DNA from 2 places in the Curtobacterium sp. MCSS17_015 genome. Region 1 is predicted to be linked to the other one. Evidence: predicted binding sites of a transcription regulator. Region 1 holds the regulator's gene; the other holds the start of a gene.
What was found. Region 1 encodes HrcA, which represses chaperone genes, less so after heat shock. Its sites were predicted from a motif close to TTNGCACTCGNNNNNNNCGAGTGCNAA; they were not measured.
Positions count from the first base shown of each region.

Region 1 (12,106 bases):
CTTCGCCCGCTCGAGGTGTGGACGGAACGTCGCGATGACGACACAGGTTCCGGCCAGAGCATGTCCGGCACCAGCAGCAGGCCCGCAGCCCTGGTCGCCGTCGTCGGCCGGGCTCGTCGGCTGTCGCCCGTAGGATCGAGGCGACCTCGACCGTTCCTGCCGACTGTGCAGCGGAAGGGCCGGCGTCGCCACCCAGCACCACCGGAAGGACCCGCATGCCTGCCAAGAAGCCCGCGCGCGCCGCAGCGAAGATCGACCAGGTCCCGTGGTCGGCGATCCGGCCGGCACCGGTCGTCCTGGTCACGGGCGCGGAGACGTTCCTCGCCGAGCGGTCGATCGGCATGCTCCGGGACCTGCTCGTCGGCGAGGACCCGGCGCTCGAGGTGCACGACCTCGAAGCCGACCAGTACGCGCCCGGCCTGCTGGCCACGCTGGCGAGCCCGTCGCTGTTCGGTGAACCCCGGCTCGTGCGCGTCACGCACGTCGAGAAGTGCACGGACGCCTTCATCACCGAGAGCATCTCGTACCTGCAGGCCCCGGCGGACGACGTCACCCTGGTGCTCCGACACGGTGGGGGAGTCCGGGGCAAGAAGCTCCTCGACACCATCCGCAGCGGGGTCGGTGGCGGCATCGAGGTCCAGTGCGACGAGATCAAGCGCGACACCGACCGGATCGACTTCGTCAACGCGGAGTTCCGCGCCGCCCGCCGGAAGATCGCACCCTCGGCCGTCCGCACCCTGGTCGCCGCGTTCGCCGACGACCTCGCCGAACTCGCCGCTGCATGTCGCCAGCTCCTCGCGGACGAGGCCGACGAGATCACCGACCGCACCGTCGACAAGTACTACGGCGGCCGGGTCGAGACGAACGCGTTCAAGGTGGCCGACATCGCCCTCGCCGGTCGTTCCGCTCCGGCGATCGTCGAACTGCGGCACGCCCTCGCGACCGGTGAGGCCCCGGTCCCGATCGTCGCCGCCTTCGCGAGCAAGATCCGCACGATGGCGAAGGTGAGTTCCTACCGCGGGTCGAGCGGGCAGGCCGCTTCCGCACTCGGTCTGGCGCCGTGGCAGGTGCAGCGTGCCCAGCGCGACGTCGCCGGGTGGAGCGAAGCCGGTCTCGCGAACGCCATCATGAGCATCGCAGCGGCCGATGCGGCCGTGAAGGGCGGTTCCCGCGACGCCCACTTCGCGCTGGAGCTGATGGTCCGTACCATCGCCCGACGCGGCGAGGAACGTTGACGGGCACCGAGCCTCCCGGCCGTGCCGACAGCGAGCCTCACAGCCGTGGCGACCCCCGGGAACGACGAAGGCCCCGCACCACCGGTGCGGGGCCTTCGTCGTCAGCGACTCAGATCAGAGCGCGGAGACCTTCTTCGCGATGGCCGACTTGCGGTTCGCGGCCTGGTTCTTGTGGATGACACCCTTGCTCACGGCCTTGTCGAGCTTCTTCGCGGCGAGCGACAGGGCGGCGACGGCCTTGTCCTTGTCGCCCGAGGCGATGGCCTCGTTGGTGTGACGGATGTACGTCTTCAGCTCCGACTTGTACGCCTTGTTGCGGTCGGTGGCCTTCTGGTTGGTCTTGATGCGCTTGAGCTGCGACTTGATGTTCGCCATGCGTGTTGCTCCTGGTTTCGTCTCGGACGGGTGGTTGCGATCCCGGGTAGAGGGGCCCTTCGTCGCATCGCGTTCCACCCGTGGGCGACGGAACGCGTAAGCCAGCGACAAACGTTACCAGGCCGACCCGTCCCGACCAAAGCCCGACACGGTCCGCGTGGCGCCACGAGCGGAGCGGATACGGTGTCGACATGCCGTCCCTCGCACCCCGCATCGACACCGTCCCGCCGTCGGGCATCCGCCGGGTGTTCGAGCAGGCCGCACTCCTCGACGACGTCACCATGCTCGTCATCGGTGAGCCGGACGTCCCGGTCGCGAAGCACATCGGTGACGCCGCGCGCCGCGCCTGGGCCGAGGACCGCACCGACTACGGCCCGAACGGCGGCATCCCGCAGCTGCGGCAGGCGATCCAGGACAAGCTGCGGCGCGAGAACCGGATGGAGGTCGACCTCGAGCAGGTGTGGGTCACGGTCGGCGCCACGCAGGCGCTGTTCACCGCGATGACGCTCGTGCTCTCGCCCGGCGACGAGGTGCTGGTGCCCGACCCCGGCTACACGACCTTCACGATGAACGCGCACATCATCGGCGCGGACCCGGTGCCGTACCAGCTGTCCCCGGCGCACGGGTTCGAGCCGGACCTGGCGGCCCTGGAGGCGCGGATCACCGACCGTACGCGCGCGATCGTCGTCAACTCGCCGTCCAACCCCCTCGGCTCCGTCTTCGGCGAGCAGACACTGCGGGACCTGCTGGCACTGGCGAAGCGGCACGACCTGTGGGTGATCAGCGACGAGGTCTACGAGTACTTCACCTACGGCACCCGGCACGTCAGCCTGGCCTCGCTCGACGAGGACGACCGGGTGTTCTCGGCCTTCTCGCTGAGCAAGACGTACGCGATGACGGGCGTGCGGGTCGGGTACCTGGTGACGCCGAAGGGCCTCGGCCCGACGATGCGCACCGTGCAGGAGTCGATCATCAGCTGCGTGGCGGAGCCCGACCAGTGGGCTGCGCTGGCGGCGATCGTGGGCGACCACTCGCCCGTGCAGGACGCCCGCGAGCACTACCGCCGGAACCTCGAGATCGCGACCGGGGTGCTCGACGCCGCCGGCATCCGGTACAACGACCCGAAGGGCGCGTTCTACCTCTGGATCGACGTGTCGCACGCGACCGACGGCGACGTGGCCGAGTGGGCGCTCGCCTTCCTGCAGCGCGAACGGGTGGCGGTCGCGCCGGGCAGCGCGTTCGGCCGCACCGGCGAGGGGTGGATCCGCGTGTGCCTGGCGGCCACGGCCGAGGACCTCCGCCGCGGGCTCGGCGCCCTGCCCGTCCCGACCGTCGGAGCGCACGCGACCGACGTCTGAGCAGCGTCGTCGCGGGGACGCGCCGGCCCGACCGGTGTCGGGTGCCGGTCGGCGCCTCCCGTCCGTGCGCGCCGCCGAGGCGCGAGCATGGGACAATCGACGAACCGTCCGACCCACCCCGAGGAACCGTGAGCCCACAAGCATCTGCGCCGCTCGAGCCCGCCTCGACGCCGGCCGCCGCGATCCGCAACTTCTGCATCATCGCGCACATCGACCACGGCAAGTCCACGCTGGCCGACCGCATGCTGTCGATCACCGGCATCGTCGAGGACCGGGCGATGCGTGCGCAGTACCTCGACCGGATGGACATCGAGCGCGAACGCGGCATCACGATCAAGTCGCAGGCCGTGCGCATGCCGTGGGAGCTCGACGGCGAGACCTTCGCGCTGAACATGATCGACACGCCGGGGCACGTCGACTTCTCGTACGAGGTCTCGCGGTCCCTCGCGGCGTGCGAGGGCGCGATCCTCCTCGTGGACGCGGCGCAGGGCATCGAGGCCCAGACGCTCGCGAACCTGTACCTGGCGCTCGAGAACGACCTCGAGATCATCCCGGTCCTCAACAAGATCGACCTGCCGGCCGCCGAGCCGGAGAAGTACGCGGCCGAGCTGGCGCAGCTCATCGGCGGCAAGCCGGAGGACGTCCTCCGGGTGTCCGGCAAGACCGGCGAAGGTGTCGCGGAGCTGCTCGACCGGGTGGTCCGGACGGTGCCGGCCCCGGTCGGGACCGTCGACGCCGCACCCCGCGCGATGATCTTCGACTCCGTCTACGACAGCTACCGCGGTGTCGTGACCTACGTGCGCATGATCGACGGCTCGATCAAGCCGCGCGAGAAGGTCCAGATGATGTCGACCAAGTCGACGCACGAGATCCTCGAGATCGGGGTGTCGAGCCCCGAGCCGAGCCCGACGAAGGGCCTGTCGGTCGGCGAGGTCGGGTACCTCATCACGGGCGTGAAGGACGTGCGCCAGTCCAAGGTCGGCGACACCGTGACGAGCGCGCAGCGTCCCGCGACGGACGCCCTGGCCGGGTACACCGACCCGAAGCCGATGGTGTTCTCTGGCCTGTACCCGATCGACGGCAGCGACTACCCGGTCCTCCGCGAAGCGCTCGACAAGCTCAAGCTGTCCGACGCCGCCCTGGTGTACGAGCCGGAGACCTCGGTGGCGCTCGGCTTCGGCTTCCGCTGCGGGTTCCTCGGCCTGCTGCACCTCGAGATCATCACCGAGCGCCTGCGTCGTGAGTTCGACCTCGACCTCATCACCACCGCGCCGAGCGTCGTCTACGAGGTCACGACCGAGGACAACACCGTCACCGAGGTCACGAACCCGTCCGAGTTCCCGACGGGGCGCATCGTCGAGGTCCGCGAACCGATGGTGCGCGCGGCGATCCTCGCGCCGAAGGACTACGTCGGCGCGATCATGGAGCTCTGCCAGCAGCGCCGTGGCTCCCTGCTCGGCATGGAGTACCTCGGCGAGGACCGCGTCGAGATCCGCTACGAGATCCCGCTCGGCGAGATCGTCTTCGACTTCTTCGACCAGCTGAAGAGCAAGACGCAGGGGTACGCGAGTCTCGACTACGAGCCCACCGGTGACCAGGCCGCCGACCTCGTCAAGGTCGACATCCTGCTGCAGGGCGACCAGGTCGACGCGTTCAGCGCGATCGTGCACCGCGAGAAGGCCTACGCGTACGGCACGCTCATGACCGAGCGCCTGCGGAAACTCATCCCGCGTCAGCAGTTCGAGGTGCCGATCCAGGCCGCGATCGGTGCCCGCATCATCGCCCGCGAGAGCATCCGCGCGATGCGCAAGGACGTCCTCGCGAAGTGCTACGGCGGCGACATCACCCGCAAGCGCAAGCTCCTCGAGAAGCAGAAGGAGGGCAAGAAGCGCATGAAGACCATCGGCCGGGTCGAGGTCCCGCAGGAGGCCTTCATCGCGGCGCTCTCCGGCGACGTGGAAGAGAAGAAGAAGTGAGCCGCGGCCAGCACCGGACGGCGCTGACGTACGGCGCGGTCGGCGCCACGCAGGCCTCCGACCTCATGACCTACCCGCCGGAGGGCTTCACCCCGGCCGAGTCCCGCGCCCGCATCGGACACGGCGACCAGCGCTTCGAGACCGCGGTCATGCAGGCGCTGACCTGGCAGATCCAGGAGCGCAGCGGCATGGGCGTCCGGGTCGAGGACATGCCCGAGGACGACGAGGTCCGCTACAACCCCGTCACCTTCGACGAGCAGGGCGTCCCCATCGCTCCGGCCTCGATCGGCACCCCGCGAGTGGAGAAGACCACGCCGGACGGCACGCCGCTGCTGACCGCGGGCACGACGGCGACGCTGACGATGCACGCGTTCGGGCAGACGGTGCAGGCACCGGTCCGCGTCGTGGCGATCATCGACGAGCGCGACCGCAAGGGTTTCGCCTACGGCACGCTCGAGGGGCACCCGCTGTCGGGTGAGGAGTCGTTCGTCGTCGAGCGCACGTCGGACGGCTCGGTCTGGTTGCAGGTCCGGCAGTTCTCCCAGCCGGCGAGTCGCAAGTGGCGCTTCGTGGCGCCGTTGCTGCGTCGTCAGCAGCGCGTGATGGCCGAGAAGTACCTGGCCGCGCTCCGCGGCGACTGACCGGGCGGGACCGCCAGCTCCGGCGACACCGGCAGACCCGGCCGCATCCGGCCGGAGCGGCAGCACCCGTCGAGCCGACCACGCTCAACGCTGCCCGGGAGGCCCGCCATCGAACGACGGGCGGGCCGGCTGTGCCTCGGCGAGCGGCGGGAGCCCCGCGATCGCCTCCTCGATGAGGCGCGCGTCCTCGACGCAGTCGCGCGCGACCGCCACCGCGCTCGTCGACCGCAGGGCGTCGACGTCGTAGACGCCGGTGGCGACCGCCAGGAACGGTATCCCCACGGCGTCCGCGGCCTCGCCGTCACGTGGTGTGTCCCCGACGATCACGGCGCGGGTGCCCGAGAGCGCGGCGGCCGCGAGGGCGGTCACCCCGGAGCGTTCGACCTGCTCGTCGCCGAAGTACGAGTGCTCCCAGTCGAAGGCGTCGACGTCGAAGCCCGCGCCGAGCAGCTTGATCCGGGCGCGGTGCGCGGAGTTGCCGGTGAGCAGCCCGTTCCGCCACCCGAGCGCGGCGAAGCGCCGGACGAGGTCGATCGCGCCCGGCGCGGGCGTGCGGCGGTCCCCGGACCGGTGACGCTCCTCCGACAGGTCGCGCAGGTGCCCGCTCACGGTCGGCACGAGGTCGTCCTCCAGGTGGTGCGCTCGGACGTGCTCGACGATGATGCCGGCGTCGGTCCGGCCGTGCTGGTGGCCGACGAGCAGTGGCAGGTCCCGTCCGAGGGCGCGCTCGAGGGCCAGGTGGTAGAGGTTGCCCGGTGAGGCGGCGTTGCGCACGAGGGTGCCGTCGATGTCCCAGAGGACCGTGGTGGGGACGGGGTGGTGCTCCATGCCGTCCATGATGACGGACAATGGACTCCATGCCGAGTGCTCTCCCGATCGCCGATCCCGCTCCGTCGGACGGGCTGGTCGCACCGGCACCCGGAGCGGGCGAGGTCCCGTTCGGCGTCTACGTGCACGTGCCCTTCTGCCGGGTGCGCTGCGGCTACTGCGACTTCAACACGTACACGGCGTCCGAGCTCCGCGGGGTGCGCCGTGACGACTACGCCGGCCATGCCCTGCGTGAGATCGCGTTCGCCGACCGGGTGCTCGAGCGCTCCGGGGTCCCGCGACGCCCGGTCTCGACGGTGTTCTTCGGTGGCGGCACCCCGACGATGCTGCCGGCGTCCGACCTGGCGATGATCCTGCGGGCGATCGACGACACGTGGGGAATCGTCCCCGGGGCCGAGGTCACGACCGAGGCGAACCCGGACTCCGTCGACGCCGACTCGATCGCCACCCTGCAGCGGGCCGGCTTCACGCGGATGAGCTACGGCATGCAGTCCGCGGTCCCGCACGTGCTCGCGACCCTCGACCGCACGCACGACCCCGAGCGGGTGCCGGTCGTCGTCGACCTCGCGAAGCAGCAGGGTCTCGACGTCAGCCTCGACCTCATCTACTCGACGCCGGGGGAGTCCCTGGACGACTGGCGCACCTCGCTCGACGCCGCGATCGCGTGCGCGCCGGACCACGTCTCGGCGTACTCGCTCATCGTCGAGGACGGGACCGCGATGGGCCGCGCCGTCTCGCGGGGGGAACTCCCCGCACCGGACGACGACCTGGCCGCGGACATGTACGAGCTCGCCGACCGGGTGCTCGGCGACGCCGGCTACGACTGGTACGAGGTCTCGAACTGGGCGCGCGGCCCACAGCACGCCAGCCGGCACAACCTGTCCTACTGGAAGGGTCACGACTGGTGGGGCATCGGCCCCGGTGCGCACTCCGCGGTCGCCGGGACGCGCTGGTGGAACGTCAAGCACCCGGCCGCGTACGCAAACCGGGTGCTGCAGGACGAGTCGCCAGCCGCCGGTCGCGAGACGCTGGACGACGAGACGCGGTACGTGGAGCGCGTGCTCCTGGCCGCTCGCGTGCGAGGCGAGTTGCGCATCGACGAGCTCCGCCAGGAGGCCCGGAGCCGCGTCGCCGGGCTCATCGCGCGCGGTCTCGTGGACGGACGGGCCGCCCTCGGCGGCTCCCTGGAGCTGACGGTCCAGGGCCGCCTGCTGGCGGACGCCGTCGTGCGCGACCTGCTCGACGAGCCGGCCGACGACGTCAGGGCTTGAAGAACTCGATCGAGAGCGGGTACTTGTAGAACTGGCCCTGGTTCGCGGCGATGGCGGCCATGATGCCGAACACGATCGACACGATCGCGACGGCCGCGATGACGAGGAACCCGATGCCGAGCACGGACGTCAGGCCGCCGGCGAAGTAGGCGATGGCCATCGTGATGTGGAAGTTCAGTGCCACCCGGGTGTGCTCGCGGACGAACTGTCCGCGGTCCCGCAGGACGAGGTAGGCGACGAGCGGGACCAGGAGGTTGAAGAAGATGCCGCCGACGTGCGTCAGGGTCGCCCAGAGGCGCTGGTCCTCGGGGGTCATCGGCTGCGGCGGCTGGTAGCCGTTCGGGTACTGCTGGCCGGGCTGCTGCCACCCGCCGTACTGCGACCCGCCGGCCGGGCCCGGGTACCCGCCGCCGGCCTGCTGAGCGCCCGGGTACTGCCCGGGGTACTGCTGTCCGTCGGGCTTGCCGCCGGCGCGGTCGTCGCGGTGCTGCTCGGGGCCGCCGGGCTCCTGTCCGTAGCTCATGCCCGCAGCGTACCGAGGCTGCTGTGCAGAAGTCCCGTGCCGTCGGTGGTCGGGCGTAAGATCAGCACTCGACCAGTGAGAGTGCCAGCACGAGCGGAAGGGGAACCGATGGTCAGCGAACGCAGCCTCGAGGTCCTCAAGGCCATCGTGCGTGACTACGTCGCCTCGCGGGAGCCGGTCGGGTCGAAGACCATCGTCGAGCGTCACGCCTTCGGGGTGAGTGCGGCCACGATCCGCAACGACATGGCGCAGCTCGAGGACGAGCAGCTCATCATCGCTCCGCACACCTCCTCCGGTCGGGTCCCGACCGACAAGGGCTACCGGGTGTTCGTCGACCACCTCGCGGCCGCGCGCCCGCTCTCCGGTGCCCAGCGCCAGGCGATCGAGACCTTCCTCGGCGCCTCGAACGACCTCGACGACGTCCTCACCCGCACGGTCCGGCTGTTGAGCCAGCTGACGAACCAGGTCGCGCTCGTGCAGTACCCGACCATGGGGCACGCGCGCGTCCAGCACGTCGAACTCGTCCGGCTGGCCGACACCCGGCTGATGGTCGTCCTCATCACCGACACCGCCAGGGTCGAGCAGCGCGTCATCGAGACCGACGTCGCCGTCGGTGAATCCGCGCTGGCCGAGGTCCGTTCCGTCGTGAACGGCGCCACGGTCGGACTGCCGCTGCAGGACGCCCCGCAGGCGCTCCGGGCGATCCCGGGTCAGCTGCGCCCCGAGGTCCAGCCGCTCGCCGGCGTGGTCGTCGCGAGCCTCGTCGAGCAGGTCGCGGCGAACCGACAGGACCGCCTGCTGATGGCCGGAGCGGCCAACCTCGCCAAGAGCGAGCAGGACTTCTCCGGCGGCCTCTTCCCGGTGCTCGAGGCGATCGAGGAACAGGTCACCCTGCTCCGGTTGTTCGGCGAGATGCAGGTCGACGACATCGCGGTCGCCGCCAGCATCGGTGCCGAGAACGCCGAGTACGGTCTCGACGCCACGAGCATCGTCGCGGGCGGCTACCTGGCCGCCCGCGGTGAGATCGCCCGGCTGGGCGTCCTCGGCCCGACCAGGATGGACTACGGCACGAACATGGCCGCGGTCCGTGCGGTCGCCCGCTACCTGTCCCGGCTGCTCGGCGAGAACTGATCGCCCGGCGCGCTTCCCACCCCGTCCACCCACGCACCCCCTGAGGAACACTTGGCAGACCACTACGACGTCCTCGGCGTCCCGCGCGACGCCTCCGATGCCGACATCAAGAAGGCGTACCGGCGGCTCGCCCGTGAACTCCACCCGGACGTGAACCCGAGCCCCGACGCCGCGGAGCGTTTCAAGGACGTCACGCACGCGTACGACGTGCTGAGCGACCCGGAGCAGCGCCGCCGCTTCGACGCCGGCGGCCAGGACGGCCCGTTCGGCGGTGGCGGAGCCGCCGGCTTCAGCGACATCTTCGACGCCTTCTTCGGCGGCGGGGGCGGCGGCGGTGGCCGGGGGACCGGCCCGCGCAGTCGCGCCGAGCGCGGTCAGGACGCCCTGCTGCGGCTCGAGGTCGACCTCGACGAGGTCGTCTTCGGCACGCACAAGGACCTCGAGGTCGACACCGCCGTGCTCTGCGAGACGTGTGGCGGCTCCTGCTGTGCACCCGGCACGAGCCCGCAGACCTGCGACATCTGCGGCGGATCCGGACACATCCAGCGCCAGGTCCGTTCGCTGCTCGGCAACGTCGTCACGAGCGCCCCGTGCGGGACCTGCCGCGGCTACGGCACCGTCATCCCGAACCCCTGCCCGACGTGCCAGGGTCAGGGCCGGGTCCGCGCCCGCCGCACGGTCCCGGTGGACGTGCCCGCCGGGGTCGACTCCGGGCTCCGCCTGCAGATGCCCGGCCAGGGCGAGGTCGGTCCGGCCGGTGGTCCCGCGGGCGACCTGTACCTCGAGGTCCGGGTCCGCCACCACGACGTGTTCAGCCGCGACGGCGACGACCTGCTCGCCACGCTCGAGGTCCCGATGACCGACGCGATCCTCGGCGCCACGACGACCATCGACGGCCTCGACGGTCCGGTGGAACTCGAACTCCGACCGGGCGTGCAGAGCGCTGACGTCCTCGTCATCAAGGACCGCGGCGTCACGAAGCTGCGGGGCTCGGGTCGCGGCGACCTGAAGGTCGGCGTGCAGGTGGTCACCCCGACGAAGCTCTCCCACAAGGAGCGCCAGCTCGTCGAGCAGCTCGCGAAGACGCACAAGGCCGGTTCGCCGCAGCTGTCCCGCTTCCAGCAGGGCATGTTCGGCAAGCTCCGCGACCGGTTCTTCAACTTCTGATGGCCTCGCTCTACCTCGTCGGCGCGCTCGACGACGTCACGGTGGGCGGCACGGTGTCGCTCGACGGCGCCGAGGGTCGCCACGCCGTGACGGTCGCGCGCGTCCGGGTCGGCGAACAGCTCCGGCTGTCCGACGGGCGCGGCACGGTCGTCGCGGGTGCGGTGAGCGCGGTGGGCAAGGACTCGCTCGTGCTCACCGTCGCCGCGGTGGACGTGGACCCGGCACCGCGGCCCTCGCTGACGCTCGTGCAGGCGCTCGCCAAGGGCGGTCGCGACGAGATGGCCGTCCAGGCGGCCACCGAGATCGGGGTCGACCGCGTGGTGCCGTGGGCCGCCGCCCGGAGCGTCTCGCGGTGGGAGGGCCCGAAGATCGAGAAGGGCCGTGCCCGCTGGGCGGCGATCGCGCAGGAAGCAGCGAAGCAGGCCGTGCGCTCGCGGGTCCCCGACGTCGTCGCCCCGGTGACGACGGCGCAGCTCGCCGGTGGCGCGGGAACGGCAGCAGTGGAAGCCGGCCAGGAGGCGCGTCGGCAGCTGGTCCTGCTCGAACCGACCGCCTCGGGTCGGCTCGCGACCTGGGAACCGCCGGTCGATGCGGACGAGATCGCCCTCGTGGTCGGTCCGGAGGGCGGGATCGACCCCGCCGAACTCGACCGGCTCGAAGCGGCCGGTGCCGTCCGGGTGCGGCTCGGCGACAGCGTGCTGCGGACCTCGACGGCGGGACCCGCCGCCCTGGCGGTCCTGCAGACGCGACTCGGACGCTGGTGACCCGGACGCTGGTGACCCGGACGCTGGTGGCCCGGACGCTGGATCGCCAGGACGGCGATCCGTACCCCGACGTCACGGTCCGGCGCGGATCGGACCGCGTCGACGGACCGGGAAGGCGCGGCGCGGGTCGTGCGTTCTACGATGGAGTCATGACCAGCACCGAGCCAAGCGTCTTCACGAAGATCGTCGCGCGCGAGATCCCGGCGACCATCGTCGCCGAGGACGACCGCGTCATCGCCTTCGAGGACATCGCCCCCAAGGCCCCGGTCCACGTGCTCGTCGTCCCCAAGACCCAGGCGTACGCGAACGTCGGCGAACTCGCGGACGCGGATCCCGAGCTGCTCGCGCACGTCGTGGTGACGGCGCAGCGCATCGCCGACGAACGCGCCGGCGGCCAGTTCCGACTCGTGTTCAACACCGGCGAAGCCGCCGGGCAGACCGTGTTCCACGTGCATGCGCACGTACTCGCAGGAGACCTGCAGGAAGGCACCCTTGCCAGCTGACGAACCAGCCACCACCGAGCCGGAGTCCGTCTCCGTCTCGGAACTCACCGTCGACGGCATCGCCATGGTGCAGTTGCTCGGACCGCAGGACCGCCTGCTGAAGACCGTCGAGCGCCAGTACCCGGGCGTCCGCGTCCTGGTGCGCGGCAACCAGGTCTCGCTCTCCGGCCCCGAGCGCGACGTCACCCGGGCCCGCGCCCTCGTCGACGAACTCGTCGGCATGGTCCGGCGTGGTCAGGACATCGGGCAGTCGGACATCCCGACGTCGGCGCGGATCATCGACGACGAGCGCAGCCCGTCGAACGTGTTCGGGACCCCGATCGTGTCGAGCCGA
Region 1 covers NZ_CP126256.1:1,311,205-1,323,310, forward strand. The annotation lists gene holA (DNA polymerase III subunit delta) at 216-1,235, shown strand; gene rpsT (30S ribosomal protein S20) at 1,350-1,610, opposite strand; gene DEJ18_RS06135 (pyridoxal phosphate-dependent aminotransferase) at 1,802-2,968, shown strand; gene lepA (translation elongation factor 4) at 3,097-4,944, shown strand; gene DEJ18_RS06145 (DUF1990 domain-containing protein) at 4,941-5,585, shown strand; gene DEJ18_RS06150 (HAD family hydrolase) at 5,670-6,434, opposite strand; gene hemW (radical SAM family heme chaperone HemW) at 6,443-7,684, shown strand; gene DEJ18_RS06160 (DUF4870 domain-containing protein) at 7,674-8,207, opposite strand; gene hrcA (heat-inducible transcriptional repressor HrcA) at 8,316-9,338, shown strand; gene dnaJ (molecular chaperone DnaJ) at 9,390-10,505, shown strand; gene DEJ18_RS06175 (16S rRNA (uracil(1498)-N(3))-methyltransferase) at 10,505-11,269, shown strand; gene DEJ18_RS06180 (histidine triad nucleotide-binding protein) at 11,419-11,772, shown strand; gene DEJ18_RS06185 (PhoH family protein) at 11,762-12,106, shown strand, end outside.

Region 2 (12,106 bases), 360 kb from region 1:
TCTCGTGCTTCGCCCAGTCCGCGGCGACCGGTGCGCCGGCGATCGGGAGCAGACGCAGCCGGATGTCCGCGTCCTCGGCCAGGTGGTCCGCGTAGGCACGTTCGTCGTGTCCGAGCGAGCCCCAGCTGACGGCCTTCCGCGCGGCCGAGACGAGGCCGGCGACGGCGGCGTTCCTGGCCTCGCGCTCCTGGTGGGCGACGATGCGCTTGACAGCACCACGACCGATCAGTGCGGCGATGATGCCCGCCACGAGGATCGCGACGAAGGGGATGACCGCCCCCGACAGCACGCGCCAGCCCGTGTCGGACGAGGTCCAGTCGATCAGGTCGTTCCACCACTGCATGCGCGTACCGTACTTGTGGATCGGTCAGGTGCCGGGGACGACAGGCGGACGGGACGGACATCCGCCGCATCCGATCCCGTCGCGCGCCACGATCACCAGCGGAGGGTGTCCACCGCGTCCTCGGCGTTCCAGACGTTCGGGAGCTCGACGAACCGTCGCTCGGCGGCCACGTAGCGACGTGCCCGGTAGGCGGTGCCCCCTGCCACGTCCACGCGGTCGACGTACCCGACGATCTCCCCGTTCGCCCGGGTGACCCGGCTCAGGTCGTCGCGGACGTCGAGGATGCGGAGGTCGCCCCGCGACCGCGCCGTCGGGCGGGGCGAGTGGATGCTGAGCCGGGCGTCCGTCGTGGACTGCATGTGGGCCTCCTGGTCGTGTGATCTGTGACGACCGTACGACCGACCACCGACACGCCGGAGGTGACGAGCCCGTGCTGGGGAACACGCACGAGCGTCGCCGTGTTGTGGAGGGGAGTCCAGTACCGCGCTCTCCGGAGCCAGGAAGGCAGGTCCCCATGACCACGTTCGTCCTCGCCGGTGGCTGTTTCTGGTGTCTCGACGCCGTCTACCGCACGCTTCAGGGCGTGCAGGACGTGGTGTCCGGGTACATCGGCGGCAGTGACCCGCACCCGACCTACGAGCAGGTGTGCACGGGCACGACCGGCCACGCCGAGGCGGTCGCCGTGACCTTCGACGAGGCCGTGATCCCCGCCGACGTCGTCCTCGACGTCTTCTTCACCCTGCACGACCCGCGGCAGCTCAACCGCCAGGGCGCCGACGTCGGTACGCAGTACCGCTCGGCGATGTTCCCGGCCGACGACGAGCAGCGAGCCCTCTTCGAGGAGGCGCTCGAGCGGGCGTCGGAGATGTGGGACGGCGGGATCGTGACGACCCTCGAGCCGCTCGGCGAGTTCCACCGGGCCGAGGAGTACCACCAGGACTTCTTCGCGAAGAACCCGGGCCAGGGGTACTGCCTCGCCGTCGCACTGCCCAAGGTGAACAAGGTCCGGAAGGCGTACGGTCAGTACATCCTGGCGTCCTGACGGAGGGGCGTCGGGGCCACGAGGAGGTGGTCGGACGATGACGAACGACACGACGACGGCGACAGCGACGACGGAGACCTGGGTCGCCGTCGGTCCGGCCGGTGCGGTGGGCACGATCCACCGGGCGGCTGACGGGTTCCGGGTCGAGCTCTACGGACGACGGGGTCCGGGCGGGACGTACCCGTCGCTGCAGTCGGCCAAGGGCGCGGTGCACAAGGCGATGGGTCCGCTCGCGGACCGGCCGGAGTTCCACGCGCACTGACCGAGGAGTCCGCGGACGCGGCCCTCGACCGGGAGGCCCGGATCACCTTCCCTCCACAGGGACCGTGGTCCGGGCCTCCTGTCCACAGGTCGACTCTGCGCTGCCGTCGAGGCGGAGCGCCGACCGACGATCGGTGCATGAACGACACGATCACGGTCTGCGGCATCATCGCCACCGAACCCCGCCACCTCGTCACCGAGACGGGCGTCGCCATCACGAGCATGCGTCTCGCCTCGCCTTCGCGCCGCTGGGACCGCAGCACGTCCAGCTGGGCCAACGGCCCCACGAACTGGTACACCGTCACGGCGTTCCGGTCGCTCGCGGCCAACGTGCACAAGTCCGTGAAGAAGGGCGACCGCATCGTCGTCACCGGGCGCGTCCGGATCCGGAACTGGGAGCGCGACGGCCGGGGCGGCACCTCCGTCGAGGTCGACGCCGATGCGCTCGGCCACGACCTCGCCTGGGGCATCAGCAACTGGATCCGCGTCCCGCGGCACGTCGGCGACGCGCCCTCCGCGTACGGGGCGGGCCCGGACGTCGACCCCCGGACCGGCGAGGTCGGCGACGACGACCCGGTCGACGGGGACCTCCACGATCGCGGCCCGGCCGCGGACACGACCGGGTCCGTCGACCCCGTCCGGGGGCGCGACGAGCACGGTGACGACGTGCTCGTCGACGCGTCGTACGACGCCGGAGGCGTCGGAGCGCACGACACCGCGTCGCACACCGACGGCTCCGTGTCACCCGTCGATCTGTTCCCCGGGCAGGAGCCGGGGTGACGCCGCGACCGTCGCCGCGGGGTCCGGCGCAGCGCCGACCGCGCCGACACCGGGAGCGGGGCAGCGCTGAGGGCCTCGGATCGGTAGACTCGGTCCGATATGGCTGAGTACATCTACCAGATGGTCCGCGCCCGCAAGGCGGTCGGCGACAAGCTGATCCTCGACGACGTCACGATGTCGTTCCTCCCCGGCGCCAAGATCGGCGTCGTCGGGCCGAACGGTGCGGGCAAGTCGACGATCCTGAAGATCATGGCGGGGCTCGACCAGCCGTCCAACGGCGAGGCGAAGCTGACCCCGGGCTTCACCGTCGGCATCCTCATGCAGGAGCCCGAGCTCGACGAGACCAAGACGGTGCTCGAGAACGTGCAGGAGGGCGTCGGCGAGATCCACGGCAAGCTCACGCGCTTCAACGAGATCTCGGCCGCGATGGCCGAGCCCGACGCGGACTTCGACGCGCTCCTCGCCGAGATGGGGACCCTGCAGGAAGAGATCGACGCCGCCGACGCGTGGGACCTCGATTCGCAGCTCGAGCAGGCGATGGCCGCGCTCCAGTGCCCCCCGGGGGACGAGCTCGTCACGCACCTCTCCGGCGGTGAGAAGCGCCGCGTCGCGCTCTGCAAGCTCCTGCTCCAGAAGCCCGACCTGCTCCTGCTCGACGAGCCCACCAACCACCTCGACGCCGAGAGCGTGCAGTGGCTCGAGCAGCACCTGCAGCAGTACCACGGTGCGGTCCTCGCCGTGACCCACGACCGGTACTTCCTCGACCACGTCGCACAGTGGATCGCCGAGGTCGACCGAGGCCGTCTCTACCCGTACGAGGGCAACTACTCGACCTACCTCGAGAAGAAGCGCGCTCGTCTCGAGGTCCAGGGCAAGAAGGACGCCAAGCTCGCCAAGCGCCTGTCGTCCGAGCTCGACTGGGTCCGCAGCAACGCGAAGGGCCGCCAGGCGAAGTCCAAGGCGCGCCTGGCCCGCTACGAGGAGATGGTCAACGAAGCCGAGCGCACGCGCAAGCTCGACTTCGAGGAGATCGTGATCCCCGTCGGCCCGCGTCTCGGGTCCCAGGTCATCGACGCCGAGCACCTGCACAAGCAGTTCGGTGAGCGCGTCATCATCGGCGACCTGTCGTTCACGCTGCCGCGGAACGGCATCGTCGGGGTCATCGGCCCGAACGGCGTCGGCAAGACGACGCTGTTCAAGACGATCGTCGGGCTCGAGCCCCTCGACGGCGGCCAGCTGAAGATCGGTGACACGGTCGACATCTCCTACGTCGACCAGAGCCGCGGCGGCATCGACCCGAACAAGAACCTGTGGGAGGTCGTGTCGGACGGTCTCGACTACATCCAGGTCGGCAAGACCGAGATCCCGTCGCGTGCCTACGTCTCGCAGTTCGGGTTCAAGGGCCCGGACCAGCAGAAGCGTGCGGGCATCCTGTCGGGTGGTGAGCGCAACCGTCTGAACCTCGCGCTGACGCTCAAGCAGGGCGGCAACCTGCTGCTCCTCGACGAGCCCACGAACGACCTGGACGTCGAGACCCTCGGCAGCCTCGAGAACGCCCTGCTCGAGTACCCCGGTTGCGCCGTGGTCATCACGCACGACCGGTGGTTCCTCGACCGCATCGCGACGCACATCCTCGCGTGGGAAGGCCTCAACGAGGACGGCACGCCGATCTGGTACTGGTTCGAGGGCAACTTCGAGGCGTACGAAGAGAACAAGGTCGAGCGCCTCGGTGCCGACGCCGCGAAGCCCGGACGCGCGACGTACCGCAAGCTCACGCGGGACTAGCCCCCGTGGCGAGACTGCACGCGCCGGTCCGCATCCGCTGGAGCGACATCGACGCCTACGGGCACGTCAACAATTCGGCGATGCTCCGGCTGCTCGAAGAAGCACGCGTGCTGGCGTTCTGGGCGCCGGACCCCGACGAGGTGGACGAGTCGGGGTCCGCGCCGGAACCCGTGATCGACGGGCGCCCGGGTTCCGGGACGATGACGGTCATCGCGGCGCAGCGGCTCGAGTACCTGGCATCCACGCCGTACTTCCGTCGGCCGCTCGACATCCAGTTGTGGATCGGGCGGATCGGTGGGGCCAGCCTGGACATCTCGTACGAGGTCTGGTCGCCCGCCGGACACGAGCCGGCGGAGCTATACACGCGCGCCACCACGGCGCTCGTCCTCGTGGACGCGACGACCAACCGACCGCGACGGCTCACTGAAGCCGAGCGAGCGGCGTGCCAGCCGTACATCGAGCCACCCGTGCGGTTCTCCCGGCCGTGAGACTCCCGCAGCGACCTCGGCCGTGACCTCGGTCCGCCGCTGACCGACGTCGCTGAGACAGGCCCCGCTCGTCGAGCGGGGCCAGTCTCACTCGGTGGGCAGGCGCATCATGCCCTCTTGTGCGACGGTCGCCAGCAGCCGTCCGTCGCGGGAGAACATGCGACCGAGCGCGAGGCCCCGACCGCCCTGGGCGCTCGGCGACTCCTGCGCGTAGAGCACCCAGTCGTCAGCGCGCCCGTCGCGGTGCCACCACATCGCGTGGTCGAGGCTCGCGAGTTTCACGCCCGGTGTGCCCCACGCGACCCCGTGCCGACGCATGATCGGTTCGAGGAGGGACAGGTCGCTCGCGTAGGCCAGGACCGCGCGGTGCAACGCGGGGTCGTCCGGCAGGTCCCCTTCGACCCGGAACCACACCGCCTGGTGGGCGACGCGAGCGCCCTGCACGTCGAAGTAGACCGGGCCGTCGACGTGCCGCAGGTCGATCGAGCGCTCGGCCCAGGCCTGGGCCGTGGGGTGGTCGACCGCGCCCAGCACCGACGCCGCCGACGGGAGCGACTCCGGGTCGGGGACGTCCACGGGGAACGGATCCTGGTGCTCCGCGCCGGTGTCCGGGACCTGGAACGACGCGATCATCGAGAAGATCGGGAGACCGTTCTGGTACGCCTGGGCTCGTCGGGTCGCGAACGAGCGTCCGTCGTGGATGCGCTCGACGCCGAACGTGATCGGGACGTCGATCGCACCGGGGCGCAGGAAGTAGCCGTGCACGGAGTGGATGTCCCGGCCCTCGATGGTGGTCTGCGCTGCGACGATGCACTGCGCGAGCACCTGGCCGCCGAACACCCGTCCTCCGGGGGACCAGTGGCTGGCACCGGTCAGGATCGTCTCCCTGGTGCTCGCCCCGGTGTCCTCGAGTCGCAGGGTCGTGAGGAAGTCGGGTTCGCGGATCACGCCGCCAGTCTACGAACGGGACCCGGTGTGGCCGAGGAGGGCGCGGGGGGCCTGCCCGCCGTACCGAGGTCGATGACGTCCGACGGGACCGGCTCCTCCTGGTCGGCTGGGTCGCCCGCCACGTCCTGGAGGGCCGCTGCATCCGGATCGACGAGGCTCGCCGCCGTCGGGGAGGTCCGGAGCAGGCTCCAGATCGCCACCGCGACGAGTGCTCCGCTGACGCTGGCCGCCCATGGTGTGAGCACATGGGACCAGAGAACGGGTGCGGCCAGCCAGACGAGGTGGTTGGCGATGACCGAGCCCGTCACGCCGAGGAACAGGGCGAGACGGGGACGGAGGCTCGGGCCGGCCAGCAGACCGGTGACGACGAGGACGGAGAGCAGTGCGTTGACGAGGTGCGGCATGGGCGGGACCGTGGTGACGAGACGAGACGAGACGAGACGAGACGAGACGAGACGAGACGAGACGAGTCGGCGAGGACGTCGACTGTGACAGTGGGAGGCGGAGCCGACGGGCCGACCCGCTCCGGGTCGGCCCGTCGGCCCCGGGAGATGCCGGCTCAGCTGCCGGAGCCACCCTGCCCGACCGCGAGCGGCTGCGCTCCGGCGGCGGAACCGGCGTCCGCACCGCTCGTGCTGACGGCGATCTTCCGGGGCTTCGACGACTCCTGGACGGGGATCGTGACGCTCAGCACACCGTTGTCGTAGTGCGCGGCGATCCGCTCGACGTCCAGGCCGTCGCCGAGGGTGAGCTGGCGGACGAACGAGCCGGGCTGGCGTTCCCGCGTGAGCCACTGCGCTCCGTCGGGAGCGCCGAGGGTGCGCTCGGCCCGGATGGTGAGGACCGACCCGTCGACGTCGATGTCGACGGAGCCTGGATCGACTCCGGGCAGGTCGACGTCCATCACGTAGTGGTCACCGGCACGGTAGAGGTCCATCGGCATCGAGCGCGGCCCGGCTGCTGCGCCGCTGAGGAGGGATCCGGCGAGGCGGTCGAGCTCGCGGAACGGATCGAAGGTCATGGCCATCTGCATCAACTCCTTCACTGAGTGCTTCGCGGTTGAGTCGCCCTGACTCAACTGCCTCCCGTTTTAGCACTCGAACCCGGAGAGTGCCAAAAACGGGCTCAGAGCTCGCTGAGCGCCGGGGACCAGGGAGCGGAAGGTCGTGCGCGGCTAGGATCGAACGTGACATGAGCAGCTCGTTCACCCTTCCCGACGCCGCCTCGCTCGGTGACCTCCGCACCTACCTCGGGCGAGCCGCTCGGATCGAGGACGGGTCGGTCCGCCTCATCGCCGACTCCGGTGTCCTGGCCGTGTACACGGCGATCCTCTACCCGCTCGGGCTGCTCGACGAACTGCCCACCGTGCTCGGATTGCGCACGTTCGCCCTCACCCAGCCGGAGCACATCGACGTCGTGGTGCCGCTCCGCTCGTTCCAGGAGCGCCTGCGCCTGCTCGCCGAGGCGAACGACGTCGAGCACGCCGATGCAGCGGACCCCACGCGGGCGACCCCGATCGAGGTCGAACTCCCGCTCGAGGTGCACACCGTGACCTGGGCTGCGATCTCCCCGCCCCGGGGCGGTTGGGTGCCGCTCCCCGACGTCTCGGCGGAACTGCTGCACCGTGCCGCGCGCCAGGGGATCGACGAGGTCGCCGCCTCCGTGCCGACGAGCTCGGGGGAGTCCATCGTCCGCCGCGTCCGCTCCGAGGTGTGGGGTCGACCGATCGCGGGCGTCGAGCACCTGCCGGCCGGCGCGGGCTTCGCCGCCGAGAGCCTCGGCTTCCTCGGGACCGAGCCGGTCCGGCTGTTCGAGACGGGCCCGTGGAGCCGGTTGACGACCTCCAGGGGGCACGTGCTCGTGAAGCGCCGAGCCTGGACGCTCAGTTCCTGACCGAGGGACGCAAGGCCCGTGGCGTGCTCGCCAGGGGCCTCCCGTCGGTTCGTCGGCACGCCGCTGCGGCGGCACCCGGCGCTCCCGTCAGTCGAAGGAGTTCGTCATCGCGTGCGCCGCACGGTCGAGGTAGGCCCACAGCTCGGCCTCGTCGAGCGGAGCGAGGTCGAGTGACTCGACGGCGTCGTGCATGTGCTGGAGCCAGTGCTCGCGCGCCTCGGGCGTGATGCGGAACGGGTGGTGTCGCATCCGGAGTCGGGGGTGGCCGCGCTGCTCGCTGTAGGTCGACGGGCCGCCCCAGTACTGCTGGAGGAACTGCGAGAGCCGCCAGACCGCGCCCTCGAGGTCGTCGGCCGGGTACATCGGCCAGATGACCTCGTCCTGCTGCACACCCTCGTAGAAGCGGCGGACCAGGCGGTCGAAGGTCGGGGCGCCACCGATCCGGTCGAACAGGGAACCGCTCGCCGCAGCCCCGCCCGGTCCCACACGGAGGGTGACGGGCTGCGCGGGGACGCCGCCTGTCCGCTCGCCCGCAGGCGGGCCGAGGGGGATGGACGGTCCGGTCATGGCGTGTCCTCAGGGTCCTTGCTGTCGTCCCCGGTCCGGATCGCCCGGCCCAGGATGTTCATCCGGCCGCGGCGGGCCCGCGGCGCGGGGGTGGGCACCGGCGCGGTGCGGACGGGACGGAGGCCGTTCACCGACGTGGCGTTCTCCCATCCCTCGGGCATGATCATCGCCATCGCCGGCAGGGTGACGCCGAGTTCGTCGACGCTGCGCTTCAGGCGGACGCGGAGTTCCCGACCGACGACGTCGAGTTCCGAAGCGCGGGTCTTCACGACCAGGCGGAACACCATGCCCGAGTCGGTGACGGACTGCAGACCCCAGATCTCCGGCTTCTCCACGATGCGCTGCCGCCAGCGGGACTCCTGGGACATCGTGACCGCGGCGTGCAGGAGGGCGTCCTGCACGGCGTCGATGTCGGTGTCGTACGGCACGGTGATGTCGACGAGGACGCGCGACCACCCCTGCGACAGGTTGCCGACGCGGAGGATCTGACCGTTCGGCACGAACCAGAGGATGCCGTTCACGTCGCGGATCTGCATGACCCGGAGGCCGACGGACTCGACGACCCCGGTCGCCTGTCCGGTGTCGACGACGTCCCCGACGCCGGCCTGGTCCTCGAGGATCATGAAGATGCCGGACAGGATGTCGCGGACGATGCTCTGCGCGCCCACGGCGAGGCCGGCGGCGACCACGGAGGCGCCACCGACGATCCCGACCGCTGCGGTCGGGAACACCGTCGAGATGATGATCGCGAACGCGATCACCGCGACCACGACGGTCGCGAGGTTCTCGAGCACGCTGCCGAGCGTCCGGGTGCGTTGGACGACGCGGGCGGTCTGCAGTGGGGAGGCCACCAGGGCCTGGGTGTCCGCGGCGCCCTGCCGCTTCTTCACGCCGTTGACGATGCGGTCGACGACCTGCTTGATCGTCCGGCGGAGGACGAGGCGGATGATGACCGCCGCGAGCAGGACGATGAGGATCGTGATCGGGACGTGCCAGGTGTCGACGAACTGGGTGAACGTGTTCGACGCCCACTTCGAGACGTCGTCGGTGGTGTCTGCTGCCGAGATCATGTCCGGACGATGCTAAACGGCGAGGCTCCGACGCCCCTGGAGGAACGCCGGAGCCTCGCCCCTGCTCACATCGGGATCAGGCGTCCGCTGCCTGGACGCGGAGCGCGCGCTCGGTGCCGGCGAGGTTCTCGCTGACGATCCGGCGCAGCGCCGGCGTCTCCGGGTGCGCGTCGAGCCAGGCCCGGGCGGCGTCGCGCAGCTCCGTCGACGCCAGCGGTGCCGGGTACAGGCCCGTGACGACGGTGTCGGCGATGTGGTAGCTGCGCTCGTCCCAGATCCGCGTGATCACGTCGAAGTACCGCTGCACGAGGCCCTCGAGCACGACCGGGGCGTTCACGTGCTGGAAGCCGATCGTGGTCTGCCGGACGATCGCGTTCGGCGCGTCGTCACTGTCGACGAGCGACGAGAACGCTGCGAGCTTGCCCTCGGCGGTCGGGATCGTCGCCCGGGCACGAGCGGCTGCCTGCTCACCGGAGGCCGTGCGGTCGGCGGCGAGCTCGGTGTCGATCTCGTCGTTGCCCGCAGCGCCCGCGAGCACGAGGCCCTCGAGCAGCTCCCAGCGGAGGTCGGTGTCGACCTCGAGCCCCTGCAGCGTCACCGAGCCGTCACGCAGGCCCTGCAGCGTCGCCACGTGCTCGGGCGTCGACGGGATCTGCGCGAAGAACTTCACGAACTGGAACTGCGCATCCGAACCGGACTCGGCCGACGAGGCCAGCTGCCACAGCGTGTCACCGACGGTGCGCACCGTGGCGTCCGACTTCGACGGGGCGACGTAGTTGCGTGCCGCCAGGAGCAGCTGTGACAACGTGGTGCGGATCGTGGTGGACTCGGTCTCGGTGGCGATGTTGCCGAGCACCAGGGTGACGTAGTCGCTGGCGGGGGACTCGGCGTCACGCGTGGCGTCCCAGACGGCACCCCAGACGATCGACCGGGCGAGCGGGTTCGCGATCGCCGCGAGGTGCTCGATCGCGGTGCGACGCGACTGCTCGTCGAGACGGATCTTGGCGTACGCCAGGTCGTCGTCGTTGAGCAGCACGAGGTCGCCGCGGTGCACGCCGACCAGCTCGGGGACCTCGGTGCGGGCACCGTCGACGTCGATCTCGACGCGGTGGACGCGGTCGAGCTTGCCGCCGGACGAAGCCGTGTCCGCACCGAAGGGTGCCGACGGGTCGTTCGTGAAGGCGTACACGCCGATGGCCAGACGGTGCGGGCGCAGCGTCGGGTAGTCCGACGGAGCTTCCTGCAGGACGGCGAACGAGGTGATGACACCGTCGTCGTCGGTCTCGATCTCGGGGCGCAGGGTGTTCACGCCGGCGGTCTCGAGCCAGAGCTTCGACCACTCGGACAGGTCGCGACCGCTGGTGGCCTCGAGCTCGACGAGCAGGTCCTTCAGCTCGGTGTTGGAGTGGTGGTGCTTCCCGAAGTACGCCGAGACACCCGCGAAGAACGCGTCGATGCCGACCCACGCGACGAGCTGCTTGAGGACCGAGCCACCCTTGGCGTAGGTGATGCCGTCGAAGTTGACCTGGACGTCCTCGAGGTCGTTGATCGTCGCGACGATCGGGTGCGTCGAGGGGAGCTGGTCCTGGCGGTAGGCCCAGGACTTCTCCATCGCCTGGAACGTCGTCCAGGCGCCGGTCCACTCGGTGGCCTCGGCCGTCGCGATGGTCGAGGCCCACTCGGCGAACGACTCGTTCAGCCAGAGGTCGTTCCACCACTTCATGGTGACGAGGTCGCCGAACCACATGTGCGCGAGCTCGTGCAGGATCGTGACGACCCGGCGCTCCTTGATGGCGTCGGTGACCTTCGAGCGGAAGACGTAGGTCTCGGTGAAGGTGACCGCGCCCGCGTTCTCCATCGCGCCGGCGTTGAACTCCGGCACGAAGAGCTGGTCGTACTTCTCGAAGGGGTAGGCGACGTCGAACTTCTCCTCGAAGTACGCGAAGCCCTTCCGCGTCGTCTCGAAGACGTAGTCCGGGTCGAGGTACTCGGCGAGCGACTTGCGCGCGAAGACGCCGAGCGGGATGGTCCGACCGTCGCGGCTGGTCAGCTCGCTGCGGACGACCTCGTACGGGCCCGCGATGAGCGCGGTGATGTAGCTCGAGATGCGCGCGGTCGGCGGGAAGGTCCATGTGGCGTGGTCGCCGTCGACGTGCGGCTCCGGCGTCGGGGCGTTCGAGACGACCTGCCAGCGGGCCGGTGCGGTGACGGTGAAGGAGAACTCGGCCTTGAGGTCGGGCTGCTCGAACACGGCGAACATCCGGCGGCTGTCCGGCACCTCGAACTGCGAGTACAGGTAGACCTCGTCGTCGACGGGGTCGACGAAGCGGTGCAGTCCTTCACCGGTGTTCGTGTACAGCGCGTCGGCGACGACGACGAGCTCGTTCTGCTCCTGCAGGTCGGCGAGCTGGATGCGGACGCCGTCGTTCACCGCGTCGACGTCGAGCGCCGTGCCGTTCAGGGTGACCGAGTGCACGGTCTTCGTGATGGCGTCGATGAAGGTCGATGCGCCGGCGGTGGCGGTGAAGCGCACGCGGGTGGTGCTGCCGAAGGTCTCGGCTCCGCGCGTCAGGTCGAGCTCGACGTCGTACGTCTGCACGCTGACGATGCCGGCGCGTTCCTGGGCTTCGATTCGGGTGAGGTTCTCTCCGGGCACGGACGCTCCATCTTCGCTGCGGACGCGGACGATCGATGTCCGCGTGTCGGGTGTCCCGGCCGGCGTCGTGCACCGGTGGGACGGCTCGGCGACCAGCCTAGCGAGCGGGCGTACGCTGCGATCCGTGACCGACACGACTGTGGAGAAGACCCCTGGGACCCGGACTGCTGTGGAGTTCTGGTTCGACCCGACCTGCCCCTGGGCCTGGATGACGAGCCGCTGGGTGGGGGAGGTCGAGCGGCACCGCGACCTCGACGTCACCTGGAACGTGAT
Region 2 covers NZ_CP126256.1:956,109-968,214, forward strand. The annotation lists gene DEJ18_RS04480 (hypothetical protein) at 1-343, opposite strand, end outside; gene DEJ18_RS04485 (hypothetical protein) at 436-702, opposite strand; gene msrA (peptide-methionine (S)-S-oxide reductase MsrA) at 858-1,385, shown strand; gene DEJ18_RS04495 (methyltransferase) at 1,423-1,647, shown strand; gene DEJ18_RS04500 (single-stranded DNA-binding protein) at 1,785-2,426, shown strand; gene ettA (energy-dependent translational throttle protein EttA) at 2,526-4,211, shown strand; gene DEJ18_RS04510 (acyl-CoA thioesterase) at 4,217-4,699, shown strand; gene DEJ18_RS04515 (acyl-CoA thioesterase) at 4,787-5,647, opposite strand; gene DEJ18_RS04520 (hypothetical protein) at 5,644-6,051, opposite strand; gene DEJ18_RS04525 (Hsp20/alpha crystallin family protein) at 6,207-6,674, opposite strand; gene DEJ18_RS04530 (DUF8185 domain-containing protein) at 6,839-7,540, shown strand; gene DEJ18_RS04535 (globin) at 7,628-8,107, opposite strand; gene DEJ18_RS04540 (mechanosensitive ion channel family protein) at 8,104-9,177, opposite strand; gene pepN (aminopeptidase N) at 9,254-11,833, opposite strand; gene DEJ18_RS04550 (mycothiol-dependent nitroreductase Rv2466c family protein) at 11,958-12,106, shown strand, end outside.
Region 2: DEJ18_RS04525 (Hsp20/alpha crystallin family protein) is a predicted target of HrcA. The motif match lies at 6,738-6,764, and genes of this name have one in related genera.